4 regions of the Streptosporangium sp. DT93 genome follow, and region 4 is predicted to be linked to each of the others. Evidence: riboswitches for the same ligand, from Rfam matches in the RefSeq annotation. Region 4 holds a riboswitch; each other region holds the start of a gene.
The links. A riboswitch is a leader RNA that binds a small molecule or an ion and turns the genes downstream of it on or off. The one in region 4 is predicted to bind cyclic di-AMP.

Region 1: linked by a shared signal. The riboswitch ahead of ACLQ2R_RS31480 (coiled-coil domain-containing protein) and the one ahead of ACLQ2R_RS29130 (NlpC/P60 family protein) in region 4 are both predicted to bind cyclic di-AMP.
Region 2: linked by a shared signal. The riboswitch ahead of ACLQ2R_RS38640 (CHAP domain-containing protein) and the one ahead of ACLQ2R_RS29130 (NlpC/P60 family protein) in region 4 are both predicted to bind cyclic di-AMP.
Region 3: linked by a shared signal. The riboswitch ahead of ACLQ2R_RS31575 (hypothetical protein) and the one ahead of ACLQ2R_RS29130 (NlpC/P60 family protein) in region 4 are both predicted to bind cyclic di-AMP.

The regions. Positions count from the first base shown of each region.
Region 1 covers NZ_JBNCLF010000018.1:134,008-139,780, reverse strand. Annotated here, with positions in the region: gene ACLQ2R_RS31490 (DeoR/GlpR family DNA-binding transcription regulator) at 1-786, shown strand, start outside; gene galT (galactose-1-phosphate uridylyltransferase) at 783-1,862, shown strand; cyclic di-AMP (ydaO/yuaA leader) riboswitch at 1,934-2,070, shown strand; gene ACLQ2R_RS31480 (coiled-coil domain-containing protein) at 2,074-3,048, shown strand; gene ACLQ2R_RS31475 (serine hydrolase domain-containing protein) at 3,104-4,948, opposite strand; gene ACLQ2R_RS31470 (sensor histidine kinase) at 5,114-5,773, shown strand, end outside.
Region 2 covers NZ_JBNCLF010000034.1:49,648-55,420, reverse strand. Annotated here, with positions in the region: gene ACLQ2R_RS38655 (DUF6716 putative glycosyltransferase) at 1-8, opposite strand, end outside; gene ACLQ2R_RS38650 (hypothetical protein) at 200-1,240, opposite strand; gene ACLQ2R_RS38645 (oxidoreductase) at 1,436-2,296, shown strand; cyclic di-AMP (ydaO/yuaA leader) riboswitch at 2,831-2,969, shown strand; gene ACLQ2R_RS38640 (CHAP domain-containing protein) at 2,989-3,705, shown strand; gene ACLQ2R_RS38635 (ABC transporter substrate-binding protein) at 4,451-5,773, shown strand, end outside.
Region 3 covers NZ_JBNCLF010000019.1:163-5,935, reverse strand. Annotated here, with positions in the region: gene ACLQ2R_RS31575 (hypothetical protein) at 1-741, opposite strand, end outside; cyclic di-AMP (ydaO/yuaA leader) riboswitch at 995-1,144, opposite strand; gene ACLQ2R_RS31570 (DUF4253 domain-containing protein) at 1,481-2,281, opposite strand; gene ACLQ2R_RS31565 (sugar kinase) at 2,660-3,607, shown strand; gene ACLQ2R_RS31560 (hypothetical protein) at 3,722-4,039, opposite strand; gene ACLQ2R_RS31555 (putative quinol monooxygenase) at 4,178-4,462, shown strand; gene ACLQ2R_RS31550 (DUF998 domain-containing protein) at 4,626-5,342, shown strand; gene ACLQ2R_RS31545 (DUF427 domain-containing protein) at 5,427-5,773, shown strand, end outside.
Region 4 covers NZ_JBNCLF010000016.1:61,990-67,762, forward strand. Annotated here, with positions in the region: gene ACLQ2R_RS29120 (cytochrome P450) at 1-702, opposite strand, end outside; gene ACLQ2R_RS29125 (LuxR family transcriptional regulator) at 1,242-1,490, shown strand; gene ACLQ2R_RS29130 (NlpC/P60 family protein) at 1,750-2,712, opposite strand; cyclic di-AMP (ydaO/yuaA leader) riboswitch at 2,805-2,951, opposite strand; gene ACLQ2R_RS29135 (amino-acid N-acetyltransferase) at 3,509-4,075, shown strand; gene ACLQ2R_RS29140 (RDD family protein) at 4,292-5,377, shown strand.

The DNA of each region.
Region 1 (5,773 bases), on a different contig from region 4:
CGGCAGCAGGCGATCCTGGAGAAGGTCCGCAACAGCGGCGGGGTCAGGGTCGCCGACCTGGTCCGGGAGCTCGGCGTCTCCGACATGACGATCAGGCGCGACCTGGAGGTGCTGGCCGAGCGAGGACTGGTGGAGAAGGTCCACGGCGGCGCCACCGCCGCCGGTCCCGGTTCGACCGAGGAGCCGGGCTTCACCGCCAAGTCGGTTCGCCAGCAGGCGGAGAAGGAGACGATCGCCCGAAGCGCCGCGGGGCTCGTCCGGCCCGCGACCGCCGTGGCGCTCTCCGCGGGCACCACGACCTGGACGCTCGCCCACCACCTGGTCGACGTCCCGGAGCTGACCGTGATCACCAATTCGATCCGGATCGCCGACGTCTTCCACCGCTCCCCCAGGGCCGACCGCACGGTGGTGCTGACCGGTGGGGTCCGCACGCCCTCCGACGCGCTGGTCGGCCCGGTCGCGGTCTCTGCGATCCGCCGCCTGCACGTCGACACGCTCTTCCTCGGCGTGCACGGGATGAGCGCCCGCGCCGGCTTCACCACGCCCAACCTGCTGGAGGCGGAGACCGACCGGGAACTGGTCGCCTCCGCCCGCCGCCTGGTGGTGACCGCCGACCACACCAAGTGGGGCACGGTCGGCATCAGCACGATCGCCGAGCTGGCCGAGGCGCACGTCGTGATCACCGACTCCGGCCTGCCCGACGAGGCACGCCAGGAGCTCGCCGCCTCGGCCGGCGAGCTGATCATCACAGAACCGCAGCAGGAGAGCGAGATCGCCACCCGATGAAACGCACCGTCACCCACCTGGCCGACGGCCGGGAGCTGTTCTACTTCGACCGGAGCGACGACGCGGACCGGAGCGCGATCGACGAGCGCGACCTGCCGCCCCGCCCGGCCGCCTCCGAGCTGCGCTACGACCCGCTGACCGAGGAGTGGATCGCGGTGGCCGGCCACCGCCAGGGCCGCACCTTCCTGCCCCCGGCCAGCGAGTGCCCGCTCTGCCCGTCCAGGCCCGGCAACCTCACCGAGGTGCCCTCCCCCGACTACGACGTGGCGGTGTTCGAGAACCGCTTCCCCTCGTTCTCCGACCAGCCGGGAGAGTACCGGCAGCCGGGCGGGCTGAGCGAGATCCGGCCCGGGGCCGGCCGCTGCGAGGTGGTCTGCTTCACCTCCGAGCACGACTCCTCGTTCTCCCGCCTGTCGCCCGAGAGGGTCGAGCTGGTCATGGAGGCGTGGATCGACCGTACGGCGGAGCTGTCGGCCCTGCCCGGGGTGGAGCAGGTGTTCTGCTTCGAGAACCGGGGCTCCGAGATCGGCATCACCCTGGCCCACCCGCACGGGCAGATCTACGCCTACCCCTACGTGACCCCGCGCACCAGGCTGACCCTCGCGGCGGCCGGGCGGTACCGGGAGCGGACCGGGGGCGACCTGTTCGCCGACGTCCTGGCCTCCGAGCGGGAGGCCGGGGTGCGGGTGGTGGCCTCCAACGAGCACTGGACGGCGTTCGTCCCGGCCGCCGCGCGCTGGCCGGTCGAGGTGCACCTCTACCCGCACCGGCGGGTCCCGGACCTGGCCGGTCTGGAGGCGGCCGAGCGGGCGGCGTTCGGGCCGCTCTACACCGACGTGCTGCGCCGTCTCGACGGGCTCTTCGACATGCCGATGCCCTACATCGCGGCCTGGCACCAGGCGCCGGTCACCACCGGCCGGGACCTGTCGTACGCGCACCTGGAGCTGTTCAGCATCCGCCGCGCGCCGAACAAGCTGAAGTATCTCGCCGGGTCGGAGTCGGCGATGGGTGCCTTCGTGAACGACGTGCTGCCCGAGCAGACAGCACATCTCCTGCGCTCCATTATCACGAATTGATCACCGATGAGTATCGTTTGAGGTCGCGTGACCTGGGGTTTACCACTACTATCCTTCCCACATCGGCTGTAGCAGCCGATATGCCTAATCCCAGGCGCGTCGCCCGGGAGCCGGGGAACCACCGCACCTGGGGTGAAACCACTTCGGTGGAAGGGCATCCTCCAGCCCGAACCCGTCAGCTAACCCGGTAGGCGGAAGGAGAGGAGAGTACGTGGCGGCCCCGCCCCCCACGTTCCGCCGCCATGCCGCTCTGGCCCTCTGCCTGGGCTCGGTCGTCGCCTTCACCCTCGGCGCCCCCACCGCCGGAAGCGCCGATCCCAAGCCGTCCGAGGCCGAGCTCCGTGCCGACCTGGTCAAGCTCAACAAGAAGGTCGACGCGCTGATCGAGAACTACGCGGCCACGCGCGAGTCCCTCGGCAAGGCCGAGAAGGGCGAGGCCGTGGCCAGGCAGAACCTGCGCAGGGCCGAGGAGGTCTACGGCGAGAACGAGCGGCAGGTCGACGCCATCATCCAGCTCCAGTACCAGAGCGGCATCGGTGGCCTGCCCTCGCTGCTGTTCTCCGAGGACCTGAGCGGGGCGGCGCTGATGGAGCAGCTCGCCGCCGAGCAGAGCGCCCGGCTGAAGGGGTTCGCCGAGAGCGTCGAGCGCAGGAGGAAGGCCGCCGAGACGGCCGCCCGGCTCGCCGACGAGATCGCCAAGGAGGCCAAGGAGGTCCAGGAGCAGCGCGAGAAGGCCGAGGACGTCATCGAGGACATCAAGAACAAGATCGACCGGCTGATCACCCAGGGTTCGGGGCGCCGCTCCGACGGCAGCTGGGCCCCGCAGCTGCCCGTGGGCGCCGACAACATCACCGACCGGACCCGGATCATGCGTGACGCGATCAGGAAACGCTTCGACCTGCCGTACTCGGTCGGCTGCTACCGGGCCGAGAACGACGGCGGCGAGCACCCGCTGGGCCGCGCCTGCGACTTCATGATGAGCGCCGGCGGCTCGATGCCCTCGGCCGCCAACCTCAGGCTCGGCGACGAGATCGCCGCCTGGGCCCTCAAGAACAAGGCCAGGCTCGGCGTGAAGTACGTGATCTGGCGCCAGCGCATCAACCACGGTTCCGGCTGGCGCGGCATGTCCAACCGCGGCGGCGTCACCGCCAACCACTTCGACCACCCGCACATCTCGATGTACTAGTGCCACTCCAGACGAGACCTCGTACCGGAGTCCGCCGAGCAGGGCGGTCGAGTGGTCACAGGTACCAGCCGAGCAGGTTCCAGTGCCGGCAGAACCACAGGAGGGCGAGCAGTCCCGCCAGCACGACCGCCTGATGGCCGCGGGCCAGGACGCCCGCGCACCGCCAGGCCCTCACGGTGACACCGATCGCGGCGACGGTGAGGGCGAGGACCAGCAACGGCAGCGCCAGGAGGACCTGGACGTCGGCCGGCACGCCGTACAGGATGCTCGTTTCGCCGGTCAGGACCAGCGTGAACAGCACCACGAACACCAGTCCGGCCGCGGCGGCCAGCCCGGCCAGGACACGCCCGGCGCGCCAGGCACGCGCGACGGGACGCCTCCTGACCCCGCGGACCGCGGCGGCCACCGGCAGGCCGAGCACGGCGGTCAGGGCGGTGACGGCGAACAGCGCAACGACGACGACATTGACCGGCGGGGTGTCCCACCAGGGGACGCGCCGGTAGGCGGGGCCGTCCGTGGCCACGTACGCGACACCGCTTCCGCCGGTCACCGGCGCCAGCCGCCGCGTGCCGCCGTCCTGCTGGTACAGCCCGGGCCCGATCGGGCTCCACGTCGAGCCCCCGAAGACGAGCTTCCCGCCCTCCACCCGCAGCCGGGTGGAACCGGTCAGGGCGACCACCTTCTCGATGCTGGACTCGGCGGACCGGGTGGGCTTGTAGAAGCCCTCGACGGGCACGACGGACGCACCGCCACCGGGCACGGTGCGCCTCCCGGGCAGGAAGCGGTCGAAGAAGGCGGGAACGACCTTGGCGGCGACGTCGGCCCCGCCCGGGCCGTTCGTGGAGAGGAACAGGCCGAGGTCGGCGTCGGGCACCAGCAGCAACGCGCTCTGGAAACCCTCCCAGCCGCCGTCGTGCATGAGTACGCGATGCCCGTTGAGCGTCTGCTCCTTGAAGCCGTGGGCGTACCCGTCGATGCGCGGATCGGCCGCGAACGTCCGCCGGTGCATGAGCCTGGCCGTCGGCCCGTCGAGGATGCGCCGGTCGCCGAAGCGCCCGTCCCGCAGGTGAGCGATCATGAAGTGGGCCATGTCGTTCGCGGTGGCACTGATCGACCCGTCGGGGGCGAGGGTGTCGAAGACGAACGGCTCGCGCCGGTACGCCCCGTCCTCGTGGTCGTAGCTGCGCGCCAGATCCGCGGCCAGGGGGGCGGGGACGGGCTCGGCGGCCGTGCTGTGCCGCATCGCGAGCGGGTCGAGGATGTGGTCGCGCACGTACTCGTCGTACGGCTGCCCGCTCACTTCCGACACGATGTGCCCGGCCAGCGCCGCCCCGTAGTTCGAGTACGCCGACACCTCGCCGGGTGGGCGCACCCGCGCGGGCACGGTGCCGGCGAGATGGTCCTCCAGGGGCGGCACGTCCTCCTTGCGCCGCGCCCCCACACCGATCGTGCGGTCCTCGAACCCGGCCGTGTGGTCCATCAGGTCCTGCAGCGTGATCGGCCGGGGGTAGGTCGCGGGGATCCGGAACGCGGTGAGATAGCGGTTCACGTCCGCCTTCAGGTCCAGCCTGCCCTGTTGGACCTGCTGCATCACCGCGGTCCAGGTGAACAGCTTGGTGATCGAGGCGATCCGGACCAGCGAGGTGGCCGGGTCGAAGGGCCTGCGGTTCTCGACGTCGGCCAGTCCGTACCCCTTGCTGAAGAGCGTCTTCCCGCCGCCCACGACCGAGACGACCGCGCCCGGCGCGTGGCCGGCCGCCGGCCCGTCCGCCATGGCGGCGTCGAAGAAGCCCGCCAGAGCACGTTCGTCCGGAACATCGACAGCCGCCGCGGCGGGACGCGGGACGAGGATCGTCAGCGCCGCGCACACCGCGACGAGCATCGGAGGGAGGACACGCATGGACGGCTCCTGACCTTGTCGAGGACGTCCACGATGCGGCCGGCGAGGGTGCGGCCGCATCGCCATCGCGGCCACGGGCGTCTCCGACGAAAGTCGGAGACGCCCGGCGTCCGGCGTCGCCCCCGGTATGAGGTGGCGCGCCGCCGCCCTGGCTACGCTGGGCCGATGCTGTCGTACCGCGCGGTGTCACGGCGGGTGGCCGCGCTCGGGCCACACGCGATCGGCGCGGCCTCCGTGGCGCTCTGCCTGTTCCTCACCGTCCTGGCGGTCAAGACGCCGTGGGCGCCACTGCCGCGACCCGTCATCGCCGCCGCCGGGCTGGCCGGCACGGGCGCGGTGTGGTTCCGGGGCCGGTGGCCGGTCGCGACGGCCGTCGCCGGGGCGGGGGCGTACGTGCTCTCGGGCAATCCGGGCCCCCTGCTGATCGGCCTCTTCTCCGGCGCGGGCACGCGTTTCCCGGCGCTGGCGGCGATCGGCACGGCGGGGTTCCTGGCCCGGCAGTGGGTGGACGGCGGCCGGTTGGACACCGACGCGCTGGTCTCGGCGGTGACCGCCACCGGGGTCACGCTGGCGGCGGGGGTGTACGCCGCCAGCCGCCGCGAGCTGACCCGGTCGCTGCGTGAACGCGCCGAACGCGCCGAGACCGAGCGGCGTCTGCGCGACGAGCAGGCGAGGTCCGCCGAGCGCGGCCGGATCGCCCGGGAGATGCACGACGTGCTCGCGCACAAGGTCGCGCTCATCGCGCTGCACGCGGGCGGCCTGGAGGTGAACGCGCGCGCGGGGCCGGAGCGCGTCGGGCAGAAGGCGGCGCTGATCAGGGTCAGC
Region 2 (5,773 bases), on a different contig from region 4:
TCGGCCACGGCCAGGACCTTCAACGAGAACCTCCAGCCGGGGGTGTCGTCCCCCGGGGTCGTACGCGGACAGGGAACACGGACGGGAAACGCGGACGAAAAGGGCGGCACGGTACGCGGACGACCGATCCCCGGGGGGATCGCGGGCTCACGGGGTCATCGCGTCACGGCCCGGCGGGTCCGGGGCGCGGGCCGGCGGGTCATGATCCGGCGACCCCGGTGTCGTGGTGGGCGAACATCGACAGGTGGGAGCGGAGCGAGGGCGCCGCCTCGGCCGTCCACCACTCGTCGGGCACGTCCACCGTCCGCACGGCCACGCCCCGCGCCGACAGCAGGATCCGCAGGGAGGTGACCGCGGTGGACGGCAGGCTCAGCACCCGCTGCTCGGCGCCCAGGCCGCGCAGTGTCAGCTCGGCGGGGACGCCTCCGTCGTAGACGGTGATCCCGAGCTGCTCGGCGACCCGGGCGACGTCGTGCGGGTCCTCACGACGGTGCGGGAAGTAGGCCACCGGCCCGTCCGCGCCCAGCCCGGCCAGCCAGGTGAAGTAGTGCTCCCGGTGGATCAGGCCGTTGCGGACCAGTGAGGTGCCCAGGACCACGGTCCGCTCCTGCGGGCGGGGCCTGCGCAGCGGCTGCGAGCGCAGCCAGGCGAAGTCGTGGGTGACCAGGTCGACCCCGGCGGCCCGTACGGCACCGGCCAGGCCGGGGGCGACGGGCAGCGCGGTGAAGATCGAGAGCCGGCCGGAGCGGGCGGCGGCGCGCAGCCGCAGGCCCGCCGCCGCGCCCAGGGCGGTCCTGAGCCGTCCGGCACCGCCGCGCGCCCGCAGCAGGGGCGTCCCGAACCCGCCGGTGATCAGCTCCAGGAGCCTGATCGTGGCCAGGCCGTCGTCGACGATCACGACCCGGCCGGGTGAGGCGGTGAGCCAGCGGAACTGGACCTTGCCGGAGAAGGCGTCGCCCAGCGCCCAGGTGCGTCCCCTGGGCGGGCGGGGCATGTCCTTCCCCGCCTCGGCCAGTTCGAGGCCGGGGGGCAGCCGCAGGCGCCCCAGCTCGCGTGCCGTCACGGCCAGCGGGCGCAGGCCCGCCCGGGGCACGAGGCGGGCGCGGGCGCCGAGCAGCCCGGCATGGTGGGCCTCCACGGCGCAGAGCATCTGCAGCGGGGACTCCACCCAGGCCACGGCCGAACCCTGCTCCCGCGCGTGGTCTCGGCCGTCCTCCACGCCGGGCGATGACCCGTTCACGACCGCCACACCGTAACCCGGCGGCCTTACCGGACCGGGAACTGCGGATGAACAGCGGGCCACGCGCACCTTTTTGTGATCTTGCGTGGTGTTCCGCGGGACACGGGGCCGTTCCGTACACTGCCCGTACCTGAAGATCCACGCCGGGGACCGGCGGCGGGCCGCGCGGCGGGCGGGGCCGGAGAGGGGCGAGCCATGTGGACGGCCAAGGAGATACCCGACCTGACCGGCCGGACGGCGGTGGTCACCGGGGCGAGCGGCGGTATCGGGGTACCGACGGCGCTGGCGCTGGCCGCGCACGGCGCCCGGGTGGTGCTGACCGCCCGTGACCCCGGGCGGGGCCGGGCCGCACTGGAGGAGATCAGGGCGAAGGTCCCGGGGGCCGCGGTCGAGGTGGGGGCGCTCGACCTGTCCGACCTGGGTTCGGTGCGCGCCTTCGCCGAGACGGTCCGCGAGCCGCTGGACCTGCTGGTCAACAACGCCGGGGTGGGGCCGATGCCCCGGGGGACGACCGCCGACGGCTTCGAGACGCAGTTCGGCGTCAACCACCTGGGGCACTTCGCCCTGACCGGCCTGCTGATGCCGCGCCTGCTGGCCGCCCCGGCGGCCCGGGTGGTCACGGTCTCCAGCGGCGCGCACGCCTTCGGGGAGATCGACTTCGACGATCTGGGCCTCGAACGCGGCTACGGCTCGTGGGCCGCCTACGGCCGCTCCAAGCTGGCCAACCTGCTGTTCGCCCTGGAGCTGCAGCGTCGCGCCGAGGCGTCGGGGGCGACCCTGCTCAGCCTGGCGGCCCATCCGGGCACGACCGCCACCGGCATCCTGAGGACGGGCCGCCCCCTCAGCGTCCTGATGCGCCTGCTGCTGCGCTCGCCCGCCAAGGGCGCCCTGCCCTCCCTGTACGCCGCCACCTCTCCCGAGGCCGAGGGCGGGCAGTACGTCGGCCCCGGGCCCCGGGTGCTGCGTCCCTCCGCGCGGGCGGCCGATCCGGCGGTGGCGGCGCGCCTGTGGGAGGTGTCGGAGGAGCTGACCGGCGTACGGTTCGCGGAGTCCTGAAGGCGGCCCTGAGCCCTGCCCGGGCATCGCCGGATCCGGTGCCCGGAAGGGCCTCGCGAGGGGTTTGAATAGGTTTTGAATAGGTTTACGAGGGGGTCGTCCGGCGCTCCCCGAGTTTTTACCATCGAAGGCCAGTTCGATGAAACGCGCCCTCGGTGACGTCCGGGGCGGGCGTCCCGGCACACCTCCGGAGACCTCTGCCCGCGCGAGGGGGAGTCGGCGTACCACGACCGGATCGCCGGGGGCAGCGGGATTCCTCGCCCGGCCGACCGGAAAAGCCCGGCCCCGGAAAGGGGCACGCGCAGGTCGCGGGAAGGGCGATCCATTCCCCTCCCCCGGGGGCGGAATACCCCTCCCTACCCTCCTGACCAGGGCCTACTGCCACGTGAAGGCAATATGTCTTGCTTGTAATCGTCTGTCCGGATGACGTAAGTTCATCCCGTTCATGGCAAATGTCTAGGTCTATCCAGGTCTGAGCATTGCCGTCACATTGCCCGACCGTGTCTCGTCGGAGCGGACCCCCTCCGCCCCCGGTGAGCACGGCCGCCGAATCCGCGAGGTCTGCGGAACCGGGGAACCACGTTCCTGGGGTGAATCAACGCATCCGTGCGTCGTAGGGCACTTCCCAGCCCGAACCCGTCAGCTAACCCGGTAGGTGGAATGGAAGCGACGCAAGGAGTCGAACCCCCATCATGACCGAGCACACCCCCACCCCCACCCGCACCCCCACCGCCCCCCGACTGGCACGCATCCTGCTCAGCGCCGCCGTCGTCCTGGCCGCCGGGGTCTCGGGCCCCGCCGCACTGGCCGACGACCACACCTCCCTGACCCCTCCCGCCGACACCAGGACCGCGGAGGTCTCGCAGGACGCCGGATCCGCCACCCCCCTGGAGATCGCGGCCCAGCGGCTTCCCAAGGTCACGGCCGCGCAGGTGCTGAACCTGGCCGCGCAGCAGATCGGCGTCCGGGAGAACTCCATGGGCGGCGGGACCAAGTTCCACCAGTGGTACATGTCCTCCCCCCGTGCCCAGGAGACCGCCGCCCGCGACGGAGGCAACATCTACGGCTACGCCAACGCCCCCTGGTGCGCGATGTTCGTGTCCTGGGTCGGCGAGATGGCCGGCATCCGGCCCACGATGGGCTGGGACGCCTACACCGTCACCCACGCCAAGTGGTTCGCGGAGAACGGGCACTGGGGCACCGTCCCCACCCCCGGCGCCGTCGTCTACTTCGACTGGCAGCAGGGCAAGAGCATCGACGGGATCGACCACGTCGGCTTCGTCAAGCAGGACAACGGGGACGGCACGATCACCACGATCGAGGGCAACACCGGCAACGGTGACGTCGAGCAGCTCGTCCGGCCCGTCTCCGAGGTCGTCGGCTACGGCTACCCGGTCTACGCCGGCTGACCCCTCCCATCCCCTCCCGACCGGCCGGGGTCTTCACCCGGCCGGGACGCACCCGTCGTCCACCGTGCCCGCCCATGACCGCCCATGACCGCCTGCGCCTGCCTGTGACCGCCCGTGCCCGCCGTCCCACCCACCAGGGAGGCGGGCCTCGCCGTGCGCGCCCTCCGGCCCCCACGCGGCCGTACGGGATCCCGTGCGCGTGAGCCGTACCACCCCAGCGCCGGCCACACCCCGCGGGTACGACGACACCCTCGGGCACGACGACACGCGGACGCCGACCGCAGGGCCGGGCACGACCGTACGCGGGCATGACCCGTACGCCGGGCATGACGGCAGGCGGGCACGGCGACAGCGAGCACGACGGCACGCGGGTGCGACGGCACCGCGACCGTACGGGGCATGGCGGCATGATGGCACGAAGGCGGGGCCCCGCGCTGGATCACACCCGGATCGGCCCCGGGTTGGGAGCGCGAAATGCCCTGACTGTATGCCCGTGTGATGGGAGCGCTCCCAAAACCCTATATGGGATGTATATCACCATTTAGGGCCTCTAGACCCCGCAAAACGCCTCGCATGTAACGGTTACGTTTCGGCGTATTGACGTGCTGGACGCCCATCGTCCACTCTTCGTGGGAGCGCTCCCAAAGCTCATTGAGGAAAGACCACATCGTGAGACCGCGTTGTCGGGGCCGGTGAGCGATGTCATCTCCCAATGATTCGGGCGACCACCTGAGAGGGGTCCGGAATGTTGAACAACAAGCGGCAGGGCAAGCTGGCCGCCGTAGCGGTCATGGCGGCCACCGCCCTGGCCATCACGTCGTGCAGTTCCAGCGAGCCCGCCAAGCCCGCAGCCGGTGGTTCCTCCACCGCGGCCGCGGCCGAGCCGGTGACGATCACCGTGCACACCTTCGGAGGTGGCGAGAACTTCGGCTACGACAAGGCCGTGGAGACCTGGAACGCCGCTCACCCGAACATCCAGGTCAAGTACCAGAACCTGACCGACCGGTTCGAGGACGTCTACCTGCCGCAGCTGCTCCAGCGCCTCCAGGCCAACAGCGGCGCGGCCGACATCATCGCCCTGGACGAGGGCGCGATGGGCCTCATGAAGGCCCGTCCGCAGTTCTTCACCGACCTGGCCGAGTACGGGCTGGACAGCCGCAAGGCCGACTTCCCCGCTGCCAAGTGGGACAACGGCATCAACGCCGACAGCAAGCTCTTCGCCCTGGGCACCGACATCGGCGGCATGACCATGTGCTACCGCAAGGACCTGTTCGAGAAGGCGGGCCTGCCCAGCGAGCGCGAAGAGGTCGGCAAGCTCTGGCCGGACTGGAACGCCTTCATGGAGGTCGGCAAGAAGTTCCAGGCCGCCAACCCGGCCAAGGGCGACCCCAAGTTCCTCGACGGCCCGAACACGCTCTACAACGTGATCCTGTCGCAGGAGGCGCCGAAGAACGGCAACATCGCCTACTTCGACAAGGAGAACAAGCTCGTCCTCGAGACCAACCCCGCGATCAAGACCTCCTTCGACACGGTGAAGAGCTTCAGCGAGGCGGGCCTGACCGCCAAGCTCGCCTCCTTCACCCCGCCGTGGAACGCCGCCATCAAGAAGGGCGGCTTCGCGACCATGGGCTGCCCGGCCTGGATGCTCGGCGTGGTCTCCGGCGCGGCCGGTGAGGGCAACAAGGGCAAGTGGGACGTCGCGGCGGTTCCCGGCGGCGCCGGCAACTGGGGCGGCTCCTACCTGGCGATCCCCAAGCAGAGCAAGCACCCCAAGGAGGCCGCTGAGGTCCTGAACTACCTCACCGGCAAGGAGGGCCACGTCATGGCCTTCCAGGAGGCCGCCGCCTTCCCGAGCTCCCTCCCCGCCCAGCAGGACCCCGCGGTCGCCGACCTGAAGAACGAGTTCTTCAACGACGCCCCGACCGGCAAGATCTTCGGTGAGTCGGTCAAGGACCTGCTGCCGGTCTTCCTCGGCGAGAAGCACGCCCAGGTCAAGACCTCGGTGGAGAAGGTCCTGGAAGGGATGGACCAGGGCTCGATCCCCTACGGCGAGGCCTGGACCAAGTTC
Region 3 (5,773 bases), on a different contig from region 4:
GCCCGGCTCCCGCACGGTCCATCCGGGGGCCGAGAGGGCGTCGGCCGTGACCTTGGGCTTGGCGGACGACGACGCCGGGGCGGCGCTCAGGCGCTCGGTCTCGACGGGCTTCTGCGGGCGCCCGGACTTGGCCAGCACGGTCTGGGGCGGCGCGGCCGGGTTGGCGTCCTTGCGACCCCAGGCGCCGGTGGAGAAGGCCACGGGGTGGTTCTTCCTGCCCACGCCGTCGCCCCATCGGGTGATGACGTACTCGACGTCGATGTGACCCATGCCGCCGTTGCCGTCCACGCCGAGCGTTCCGGTGTTGAACGTGCCGCCGGTCAGGTCGGCGAAGGTCTTGGCGTCGAGGTCGAGCATGATGCCCCGGTTGGAGGGCACTCCGGGACCGCGGTCGCCGACGAAGAACTTGGCCCGCTTGCCCTTGTAGAGGATGTAGCCCTCGGTGAGCAGCGGCCAGCTCGGACTGGCGATCATGCCCTTCTGCATCGGCCTGCCACTGGCCGGCAGGCCGGTGTCACCGGCGCGGCCCGAGGAGTCGTCCCAGAAGTAGGAGGCCGTGGTGGATCCGTGGAGCAGGACGGCCTCGACGCCGTCCTCGGGGCCGGCCACCGCGGGGGCGGTGGCGGCGAAGCCGGGGCTGAGGGGCGTCGCCGAGGCGACACCGGCGGAGGCCAGCACGCTCACCCCGGCGAGGGTGGCGGCGGCCAGGCGGTTTCTGCACGTGCCGAAAGAAAGACGCATGGGGGAAAGGCTCTTTCGCGAGGGAACGGGGCTACCGCGTGCGACACGCCGAAAAGGGGTGCACGGGTGATGGCGCGCTCATCGGAATGGGGACGTAACCGGATGAATCCAGTCGTTACGTAGAGCGCTACCGGGAGGTGCCGCGATCAGGCGCGGCGCGAAAGCTGTGGGGGACGGGGGGCGGGGGAAGGCTTCAGGGGGTCGGCGCGGACAGGGGGTGCACCGACGCGGTGACGCGGTCATCCATGAGGGGGTCTCCTCTCCATCTCGTCTACCGGGTTAGCTGACGGGTTCGGGCGGTGGAGTTGCCCTACCGCCGCATGTTCTCGGCGGATTCACCCCGGAAATTGGGTCCCCGGTTCCCGTGGCCCTGAGGGCTCTCGGGATTCGACGCCGGCCGATCGCTCCCTCTTGTGAAGGGCGGGTCACCGGCCGATAACAGGGGACACTACCCACCTAAACCAGACAAAGCAAAGCAAAGGCCACGAAAACCCTATAAGATCTACCTAGTTGGCAAAAAGTCCCCTAAAGCACTCAACATCTGGGTTCGCTCCAGCGCACGCCTCGTCGGCCCGCACCCCCGTGCGGCACGGGGATGCCGGGCATGCCGGGAACGGCGGACGCGGCAGGGGCACGGTAAAGGCACGGCGGGAACGGCAGGCGTGCGGCGGGGACGACCGGGACGGCACCCATGACCACGCGTGACGAGGGCGGCGGGGCCTCCGGCCCGTCCGGCGGCTCAGTCCCACCAGAACGACCAGGCGTTCCTGCCCTTGATCTGCTCGGCGTAGTCGATGAGGGTCCCCGCGCCCTGGACGATGCTGTCGGGGCAGAACGTCCAGTGCTCCGCGGCGACCTGCAGGGCGTGCTCGAAGGTCGTCGGCGGGGCCGCCACGCTGACGTCGAGGGTGTTGAACCCCATCCCCACCACCCGCACCCCGAACCTGTCCTCCCAGCTCCGCACGACGGCCGCGAGCGGGACCATCCACTCGTTGTGGTTCAGCGCGCCCTGCCAGCCCATGACGGCGAGGGCGTCGGCCCCGCGCTCGACCGCGACGAGCCCGAGCGGCGTCCTGCGCTCGGCCACCAGCCCCGCGTACCAGTCGGCGACCACCCCGGGGTCGGCGGCGGGCCTGCCGGCCGGCGCCGGGCCGGGGCACTCGGGGCCGAAGGGGTCGAGCAGTTCGAGCTGGTCGACGTGGGCCCTGGAGATCCAGTCGGACCACACCTCGGCCATGAACGCGTCCACGCGGTAGTTGTCGATCTCGGCGGCCGCGTCAGGGGCGATCTGACCTGCCGACCAGGGCTGGACGGAGTCCTCCAGCAGCACCGGCCACAATCCCGACCGCCCGTGCTCGGCCCGCAGCCGCGCCCAGTACTCCCCCGAGACCGTGACCTCGCTGAGCCAGAAGGCCGGACGGTGACGGATGGCGAGCTGAGCGTAACCGGGGTCGGGCCAGACCAGCTCACCCGGCGGCAGGTCCACCGAGAGCCTCCGGCCCTCACTCCCGCCGATCCCGTCGGCTCCGTCAGCGAACAACTGGCTCAGAACGGGCGGAAGCTTCCCCTGCTCGCAATCGTTCATCTCTACCGATCCGATCCTGACCACGGATCAATTTTGGCCTGTCAAGCACCCCGAAGGACAGTTGTGCCCTGGACCGAGCAAAAATTATCGGTACGGGACGAGCCGCGGAGCGCGGGGCCCGGCGCGTGAACCCGCCCTTCCGGCCCCGCCGGCGAAGAAGATCGGCGCCGGTCGGCCGCCGCCGGACACGGGACGTTATGCTGCACAGTGGCCGAAAGAAAGCGCTATCCACTCCCCTGACCTGGTATTCGACGTACCGGATCGTGCCGGGAGACCCGACGGGCCGCCGGGCACGGCCGGCCACCGGCCCCGCTGCGTGAGGAGCCCCCTTCCATGACCGACCTGGTCACGCTCGGCGAGAGCATGGCACTGTTCAGCGCGCGGCGCACCGGCCCGCTCAGGCACGCCCGCGACTTCGGGCTCGGCGTCGGGGGCGCGGAGTCCAACGTGGCCATCGGCGTCTCCCGCCTCGGCGGGCGCGCGGCCTGGATCGGCAGGGTGGGCGACGACGAGTTCGGAGGGCTGCTCCGCTCGACGCTGGCCGGTGAGGGCGTCGACGTGCGGGGGATGCGGGTCGACCCGGACGCGCCCACCGGGCTGATGGTCAAGAGCAGGCGCACGGCCGAGGCGGTGGACGTGCGCTACTACCGCTCGGCGAGCGCCGGTTCCCGGCTCTGCCCGGCCGACCTGGACGTCCCGATGATCCGTTCGGCCCGCGTGCTGCACGTCACCGGCATCACGCCGGCGCTGTCGGCGTCCGCCGCCGACGCGGTGCGGGCCGCGATCGCCGAGGCCCGCGACGCGGGCGTGACCGTCTCGATGGACGTCAACTACCGCCGGGCGCTGTGGGCGCCCGCCGAGGCGTCCGCCGTGCTGAAGGAGATCGTCCCGGGGGTGGACGTCGTGTTCGCGACCGAGGCCGAGGCCCGCCTGGTCGTCGAGGGCGACGACCAGCTCGCCCTGGCCCGTGCCCTGTCCGAGCTCGGCCCGCGCCACGTCCTCGTCAAGCGCGGCTCGCTGGGCGCGATGGAACTCTCCGACGGCGTCGTACGGCACGCCGAGCCGCACCGGGTCACCGAGGTCGACCCGGTGGGCGCCGGGGACGCCTTCGCGGCCGGGTGGATCGCCGAGACCCTCGCCGGGGCCGGTCCCGAGGAGCGCCTGGCCACAGCGTCGGCCGCCGGGGCATTCGCGGTCACCGCCGACGGCGACTGGGAGAGCCTGCCCCGCCGCTCCGACCTCGGCCTGCTCCGCCCGTCCGGCGACGCGGTCAGCCGCTGACGACGCCGTTTCGCTGACGACGCCGTTTCGCCGACGGCGTCGTTCTGCCGACGGCGTCGTTTCGCTGACGGCGCGGTCCGGTCGGCGGACCGTTCGACGGCTCCTGAGGCACCCCTACGGTTCGAAGATCACCAAGGGGTGCCTCCAGGACATCTCCAGCACCGTCCGGCACACCTCACCGGCCCGGGGGAAGACCGCGCTCATCAGCACGAAGTCCTCCCCCACGCTCAGCGGCTCCGACCACGGCGAGGTCGCGTAGTTCTCGGCGGTCAGGTCGGGGAAGACCGACGTCAGCTCCTCGTAGAAGGCCGCCGTCTCGGGGCTCGGCTCGCCGCAGGCGACCTCGCTCCCGCTCCGGACGAGGTAGCGGCGAAGGGCCTCGTCCGCGCTCAGCGGTTCGGCTCCGAGCCAGACTCCGAGATCGAAACTCACGCTCTGCCCCCGCCGTCCTCGTCTCCACCGCGCCTGCCCGGCCGTCGGATCCTACGTGCCCGGCAGGCGCCTGATATGCGCGACCGCGCGATTGCGCGTGCCGGTGGTTCTGTCGGTGGCGGGCCGTACCGTGACGGCATGATCATTGTCTCAGGATGGCTCCGTGTCGATCCCGACGCCCGTGACGACTACCTGAAGGGATGCGTGAGCGTGGTCGAGCAGGCCCGCGCCGCGTCCGGCTGTCTCGACTTCACGCTCGGCGCCGACCTCGTCGAGGCGGGCCGGATCAACGTCTACGAGCGGTGGGAGTCGGAGGAGACCCTGGAGGTCTTCCGGGGTTCCGGGCCGAGCGACGACCAGTCGGTGGCGATCCGCGACGCCGACGTGGCCCGCTACCAGATCTCCGAGGTCGGCCCCGCCTGACCTGCCGGAGAGGGAGCGCGGAGGGAGCGGGGGCCGCGACTCGCGTCACGGCCGCGCCTGTCCGGCGGGTGGATGCCGCGTTGTTGCGGGGCATCCGGCATCTCCGCCCGGATATCGGGAACGTCCGCCTGGACATCCTGGACATCTCAACACAGGAGGTCCGATGCGCCGCCCCCCTGCGAAGAGCGCGACCCCGGCGCGACGCGCCACCCTCCCCTACCTGTGCGGAGCGGTCAGCGGACCGCTGTTCGTCGTCGCCTTCCTGATCGAGGGGGCCACCCACACCGGCTACGACCCGATGCGCCACCCGGTCAGCTCACTGTCCCTCGGCCCGTACGGATGGACGCAGGTCGCCAACTTTCTCGTCTCCGGTCTGCTCCTGCTGGTCTTCGCCCTCGGCCTGCGCCGGGACCTTCGCGCGCCCGGACGGCGCTCGACCTGGGGTCCGCTGCTGCTCGGGGCGTCCGCGATCGGGTTGATCGGCGCCGGTGTCTTCCCGACCGACCCGGTCGGCGGCTATCCGCCCGGCACACCCGCGCACGGCGTCTCCACCTGGCAGGGACGGCTCCACGACGTGCCGTTCTCGTTGCTGTTCTTCGCCGCGCTGGCCGCCGCGTGCTTCGTGTTCGCGCGCCGCTTCGCCGGGTGGGGCGAGCCCGGCTGGGCGATCTGCTCGGCGGCCGCCGGGCTGGTGTTCATCGTCTCGTTCGTGCTCGCCGGGACGGGGTTCTCCAGGGAGGGGAACTTCGCCGCCCTCGGTGGCCTGCTGCAACGGATCTCGATCACGACCGGCTTCTGCTGGGTCGGCCTCCTGGCCCTCCACCTGCCGCGAACCCTTCGGGGTTCCGTACCGGCACGCCCCTCCGCAGGTCTCCCCTGAGGTGTTCACCGCGAGGAGGGAGGGGAGCCGATGCTCCGAAGGCGGGCTGCGGCAGACTGGTCGTGAGAGAAAGGGGTGCCCGCCATGACCGCCAAGCCCGTTCTGCAGCCCAGCGCCAAGCATCCGATCACGATCACGGAGAACCCGGCCCGGATCGTCGTCTCGGTCTCCGGCCACGTGGTCGCCGACTCGCGGCGCGTGCTGACGCTGCAGGAGGCCTCGTACCCACCCGTTCAGTACATCCCGATCGACGACGTCGACCGCTCGCTGCTGGAGCGGACCGACACCGCCACCTACTGCCCGTTCAAGGGCGACGCGAGCTACTACAGCGTGACGGTGGACGGCAAGCAGGTGGTGGACGCGCTGTGGGTGTACGAGTCGCCGCACCCGGCCGTCGCCGAGATCAAGGACCACGTCGCCTTCTACCCCGA
Region 4 (5,773 bases):
GTAGGCGCGAAACTCCGCCCTGGCCGCCTCCCGCTCCGCCACCACCCGCTCCGGGAGCATGAAGTCCGGGTCCAGCCCGCGCGCCAGTGCCTCGCTCCAGCCCTGGAAGCGTGCCCGGTCCTCGGGGGGTACGCCCAGCAGCTCGCTGATCACCCGGACCGGCAGCGGGTAGGCCAGGGCGGCGATCAGATCGCTCTCCCCGCACCCGCTCCCGGCCTCGTCCCCGCCTCCGGACCCGTTCCCCGCGCCGCCCTCGCCCCTGCCCGCCAACGCCGTCATCGACCCCGTCACCTGCGCCGTCACCGACCCTGTGACCGACCCCGTGACCGACCCCGTGACCGACGCCGCCACCGAAGCGGCCAGCTCGACGGCGACGGACTCGACGCGGGGCCGCAGCCGCTCGATCATCCGTGCCGTGAAGGCCCCGCTCACCAGGGAGCGCAGCCGGGTGTGGTCCGGCGGGTCCATGGTCAGGAACGAGCGCGCCACCCGGCCGCGCCGCCGAAGGTCCGAGCCGTGACCGAACCGCGGGTCGCGCAGCAGCGCGGCGCAGGCGGCGTACCCGGTGGCCACCCACATGCCGGACGCCGTACGCGTCAGCGGCCCGTGCTCCCGCAACCGCCGGTAGTGCTCGTACGGGGCGCGGGTGAAACCGGGGGCGGAGGGGTCGAATCCCAGCAGGTCGGAAACGGCGGTGCTCACGGTCCTCCGTGCAATGTGGAGGGGTTTCTGCATAGCGCAGAAACCCCTTCTAGTATGGCCAATATCCCGATGCGGGGGTGATCACGCGCGACACTTCGCAAATCCCGCGAATGAGACAGCCGTGCACCATTTCCTGGTTTTTTACGGGGCACCGTCAAGGAGACGGGGGTGTGATCACCGCCGTGCGGGGGGCAGGGGGGCGGGTGTCCCGGAAAATACGGGGGAGCGTGCCCGTCGCGGGCTCGGCCTCCAGGGGGTCGCGGCGCCGGTCACGCGGACGAAACCTTGTTCTGTGGACATGCCCATCGCCGCAGGCAGAGGGTGGTTGCGAGCCCGTGCCCGCTCAGGGTCGTGACTTAAGCGCAAAGGCGCTGACATATCCTGAGTACTTCACGTATAGCCTGCTATGTCAATAGTGCGGACGCGCTATGAAGGGCGGAACTTGACGACCTTTGAACAAGGCGTTTACCGTTCCTGGCGGGTGGTAATCATTCCTGGCGCCTTAGGCCCGGTTTCCAGAGTGGGGGGAGTGACTCTTGATGGCATATCCCGAAGTGGATTCACGCCATGGCGACAGCCCCCTGGGCATCGGAGACATCGGTCTCAGCGAGGACGATCTCGTGCTGCTGGCCGAGCTCGCCAAGGGCGTCACCGTGGACCGGGTGGGCCGCAGGCTCGACATCAGCGGCCGGACCGTCAGGCGCAGGCTCAGGGGCATCTGTGACCGCATCGGCGTCGCCACCGCGATCGAGGCCGTGGCCTGGGCGGCTCGCCGCCGCCTGATCTAACCGCCCGCGCCTGCGGGCCGCCCGGAAGGACGGTCGTCACCTGGTTCGACGGGATTCCCGGCCGCCCGCGCGTGCGGACCGCCCGCCTGGGCCAGGCGGCCTCGGCCGCGACGGTCCCCCGGCCACCCGCGCGTGCGGGCCGTCCCGTCCCGGAGGAAGCGCGGAGGCGTCCCCGATCCGGGGGGAGCGCGAGATCGCCCCCGGCTCGGAGACGGTGCGGGGCCGTCCTTCCGCCCGGGAAGGCCGGACGGCCCGGCGGTCAGCCGGCGACGCGTACGCCTCCCACGAAGGGCCGGTTGTCGATCGTGGTGATGTGGATCACGTCACCGGTCCTGGGCGCGTGGACCATCAGGCCCGCGCCGATGTAGATCCCGACGTGGTGCAGGTCGGAGTAGAAGAAGACCAGGTCGCCGGGGCGCAGCTGGCTCCTGGAGACGCGGGTGCCCGCGGTCCACTGGTCACCGGTGTAGTGCGGCAGGCTGATCCCGACCTTCTGGTAGGCCCACATGACCAGGCCGGAGCAGTCGAAGGAGTTGGGCCCCTCGGCACCCCAGACGTACGGCTTGAGCTGCTGGGTCAGCGCCCAGCGGGCGGCCTCGGCACCCTTGCCGGCGCCCACGATGGGCGCGTCGACCTTCACCCGGGCGCCCCGGTTGCCGACGGCCTGCGAGCGCACCTCCTTGAACAGGTCGCTCTCCACCCGCGCGACCAGCCGCTCGATCCTGGTGCGCTTGGTGTCGATCTCCGTCAGCAGCTTCTTGACCTCGGAGGTCCTGGCCTTGGCGCCGGCCTGGGCCCGCTCCGCGGACTCGATCGCCCGCGCCACCTGGGCGACCTCCTCGCTCTGGCGCTGCTGCAGGGCGTAGGTGGTGGTGGCCTGGTCGAGGAAGGCGTCGGGGTCGGTCGTCTGGGTGAGCGCGAGACCGGAGTTCAGGCCGCCCGACATGTAGCTGCTCTGCGCCAGCAGCGCGGCCTTGGCCCGGCGTGACTCCAGCTCGGACTCGCTGGTGGCGAGGGTCTTCTCGGCGCTGTCCGCGGCCCGCTGGGCCTGCTTGAGCTTGACCCGCTCGCCGTTGTACTGCTCGGCGAGCGTCTCGATCTCGTTGTGCAGCTTCTCGGCCTGCTCGGCCAGTTGCTTGAGGCTGGGCTCCGGGTCGGCGGTGGCCGCGACCAGGGGGGTGCCCAGCGTGAGAGTGGCGAACGCCAGGCCGATGACCGCCATGCGGCGGCGGAGCCCTCGCGGCGCGCGTCGTGGACGGCGGGCGTCGCCACCCGCTCGGTCTCCTCCGCGGTCGCGCGTGCGCTTCACCAATGGACTCCTCTCCTCGGCCGCCTACCGGGTTAGCTGACGGGTTCGGGCCGGAGGCAGCCCTACCGGGTGCGCCGGTGGCACTCGGATTCACCCCAGGGACACGGTGGGTCCCCGGTTCTTCCCTGCGGAAGATTCGGCGGGTCAGGCTCTTTCACATGTCTGACATCGAGCACGGAGATTAGTCGACCCGTGGTTCCTGCTCAACCAGAACCCTGAATTCAGTAGAGGTTCCGCAACTGAAATGTCACGGGCGGATCACATCTCACAATGATCACTGTTGCCTTTGCGCGGCCTTTGCCTGGTGCTTCACCAGGCCCTCGGGGGTCGGCCCAGCTCCGGAACCGTACCAAAGATGAAATGGGCCACACCACGGCACCCCCGTGCCCAGTGTGGTAATGCCACTACCAAGGGTCATGGGGGAGGGGTGGTGCGTGAGTTAGGGATGAGCCGTAATTGGAGGTCGGCGGGCGACGTACGCTGATCGGTCATGGAGCAGGTTGCGGAACAGTCTGCGGCGCCGGTCGTGCACACCCCCGCCGAGACCGGGCGCGGGGCCGGGCACGAGTCGGGACACGAGGCGGGGTGCGAGGTCGGGCACGCGACCGGACGGGCGAACGGACGCGAGTCCGTACGCGGGAACGGCTCCCGGGACGGCGCGGAACGGGACGGCAGCGAGCAGGACGGCGAGGAGCGGGGCGATTCGTCCATGGTCGCGGAGGCCGCCGAGATCACCGTCCGGCGTGCCCGCACCCCGGACGTCCGCGCCATCAGGCGCCTCGTCGACACCTACGGCGGCGCGGGGCCGCGTCTGCTGGAGAAGGCCACCGTCACGCTGTACGAGGACGTCCAGGAGTTCTGGGTCGCCACCGACGGGCAGGGAGAGGTGGTCGGCTGCGGGGCGTTGCACGTCCTCTGGGAGGATCTGGCCGAGATCCGCACCGTCGCGGTCGATCCGGCCCGCCGGGGGGCCGGGATCGGGCACCGGATCGTCTCCGCGCTGCTGCGCACCGCGGTCGATCTGGGCCTGCGCCGGGTCTTCTGCCTGACGTTCGAGCTCGACTTCTTCGCCCGGCACGGTTTCCGGGAGATCCAGGGCACGCCCGTCGCCCCGGAGGTCTACGCCGAGCTCCTGGCCTCCTACGACGAGGGTGTCGCGGAGTTCCTGGATCTGGAGCACGTCAAGCCCAACACCCTGGGCAACACCCGGATGTTGCTCCACCTGACACGCGAGCCCGACGCGAGTGACTTTGAAGCTGACAAGGTGGAAAGGTGACTGTTGTTACCTATGTCGATACCTTGTGCTGCAACAGGCATGTGCGTCTGACATCTACCACATGCACATTCAAAGTGAGGTGACGCGGTGAGCACCGGACAGCCGCCGTATCCACAGGATGATCCCGATCGCGATCGCACACCGTCGGGGCACCCGGAATACGGACAGCACAACGCGGGTCGAGCCCCTGGCGGTCTCGACCCCGACGTAACGGTCGTGGGTTATCGGTCGGAGGCCTCACAGCCGAACACCGGTCCCGGTCAGGCCCAGGGGTACGGCCAGCAGGGCTACGGCCAGCAGGCCGACTACGGGCAGCAGGGCTACGGCCAGCAGCAGGGCTACGGCCAGCAGGGCGGCACGGGCGGTTACGGCCAGCAGCAGGGCTACGGCCAGTCCTCGCACGAGCAGTCCGGCTACGGCCAGCAGGGCACCGGCGGCTACGGGCAGCAGGGCGGGACCGGCGGCTACGGGCAGCAGGGCGGCTACGGCCAGTCCTCGCACGAGCAGCCCTCCTACGGCCAGCAGAGCACCGGCGGCTACGGCCAGCAGGGCGGCACGGGCGGCTACGGCCAGCAGCAGGACTACGGCCAGCAGGGCGGCGGGTACGGCCAGCAGCCCTACGGGCAGCAGTCGTCCCAGCCCTCCTACGGCCAGCCCGACTACGGCCAGCAGCAGGGCTACGGCCAGCAGCCGACGTACGGCCAGCAGGGCTACGGTCAGCAGCCCGACTACGGGCAGCAGGGCTACGGCCAGCAGCCGGCCTACGGGCAGCAGGGCTACGGGCAGCCGTACAGCGGCGTCCCGGGCGCTCCGGCACCCCTCGCCGAGTGGTGGCAGCGTCTGGTGGCGCGCATCGTCGACGGGATCCTCCTGGGGATCTCGACGGCGATCGTCACCTTCATCCTGAGCTTCGTGCTCATCGCGCTGCTCGGCATCAACAGCGTCAGCACGGAGACGAGCTTCGTCGCCTCCCTGATCATCTCCCTGTTCGTCGCGGTGGTCTACTTCGTCTACGAGTTCCTCATGCTCAAGAGGAACGGGCAGACCGTCGGCAAGATGGTCATGGGCATCAAGGTCGTCCCCGTCGGCTCGGTCCTGCCCCCCGGCGGACTCAGCTCCGACATCGCCCTCAAGCGCGCCGGCGTGCTGTTCGGCCCGCAGTTCCTGTCCTGGGTCCCCTTCCTGAACTGGGCGGCGAACATCTTCTCGCTCGTGAACGTCCTGTGGCTGCTGTGGGACCAGCCGCTGCACCAGGCGCTGCACGACAAGGTGGCCGAGACGGTCGTCGTGAAGATCAAGTAGTTTCCCGGACGACGGGACCGGCGGTTCGTCCGCCGGTCCCGTTTTTCGTACCCGGGCGGCCTTCCCGGACGCGGGGCCCACGCGCCCCCTCGCGCCCTTCTCGCGCCCGCCCCCCACACGCGGCCCTTCTCGTCGCAGGCGGGCTTTCCCGTACGGACCCTGACGCGGGATCCCGCCCGTGAGGAAGTCCGTGGCCCTCGCGCCCGCACGTTCCTCCCGGACCCTCCCGCACATCCCTTCCCGTGCCCTCACGTTCCCTGACGCCTTCGCGCTCTCACGCACGGCCCTTCACCACGCGCCTTCACGAACGCGTCCTCGTGTACGCGTTCCCCACGCGAGACCCGCCGGGCCCGCGCCTTACACCCGAGCCCGGATCCGCCCCTTACACCCGAGCCC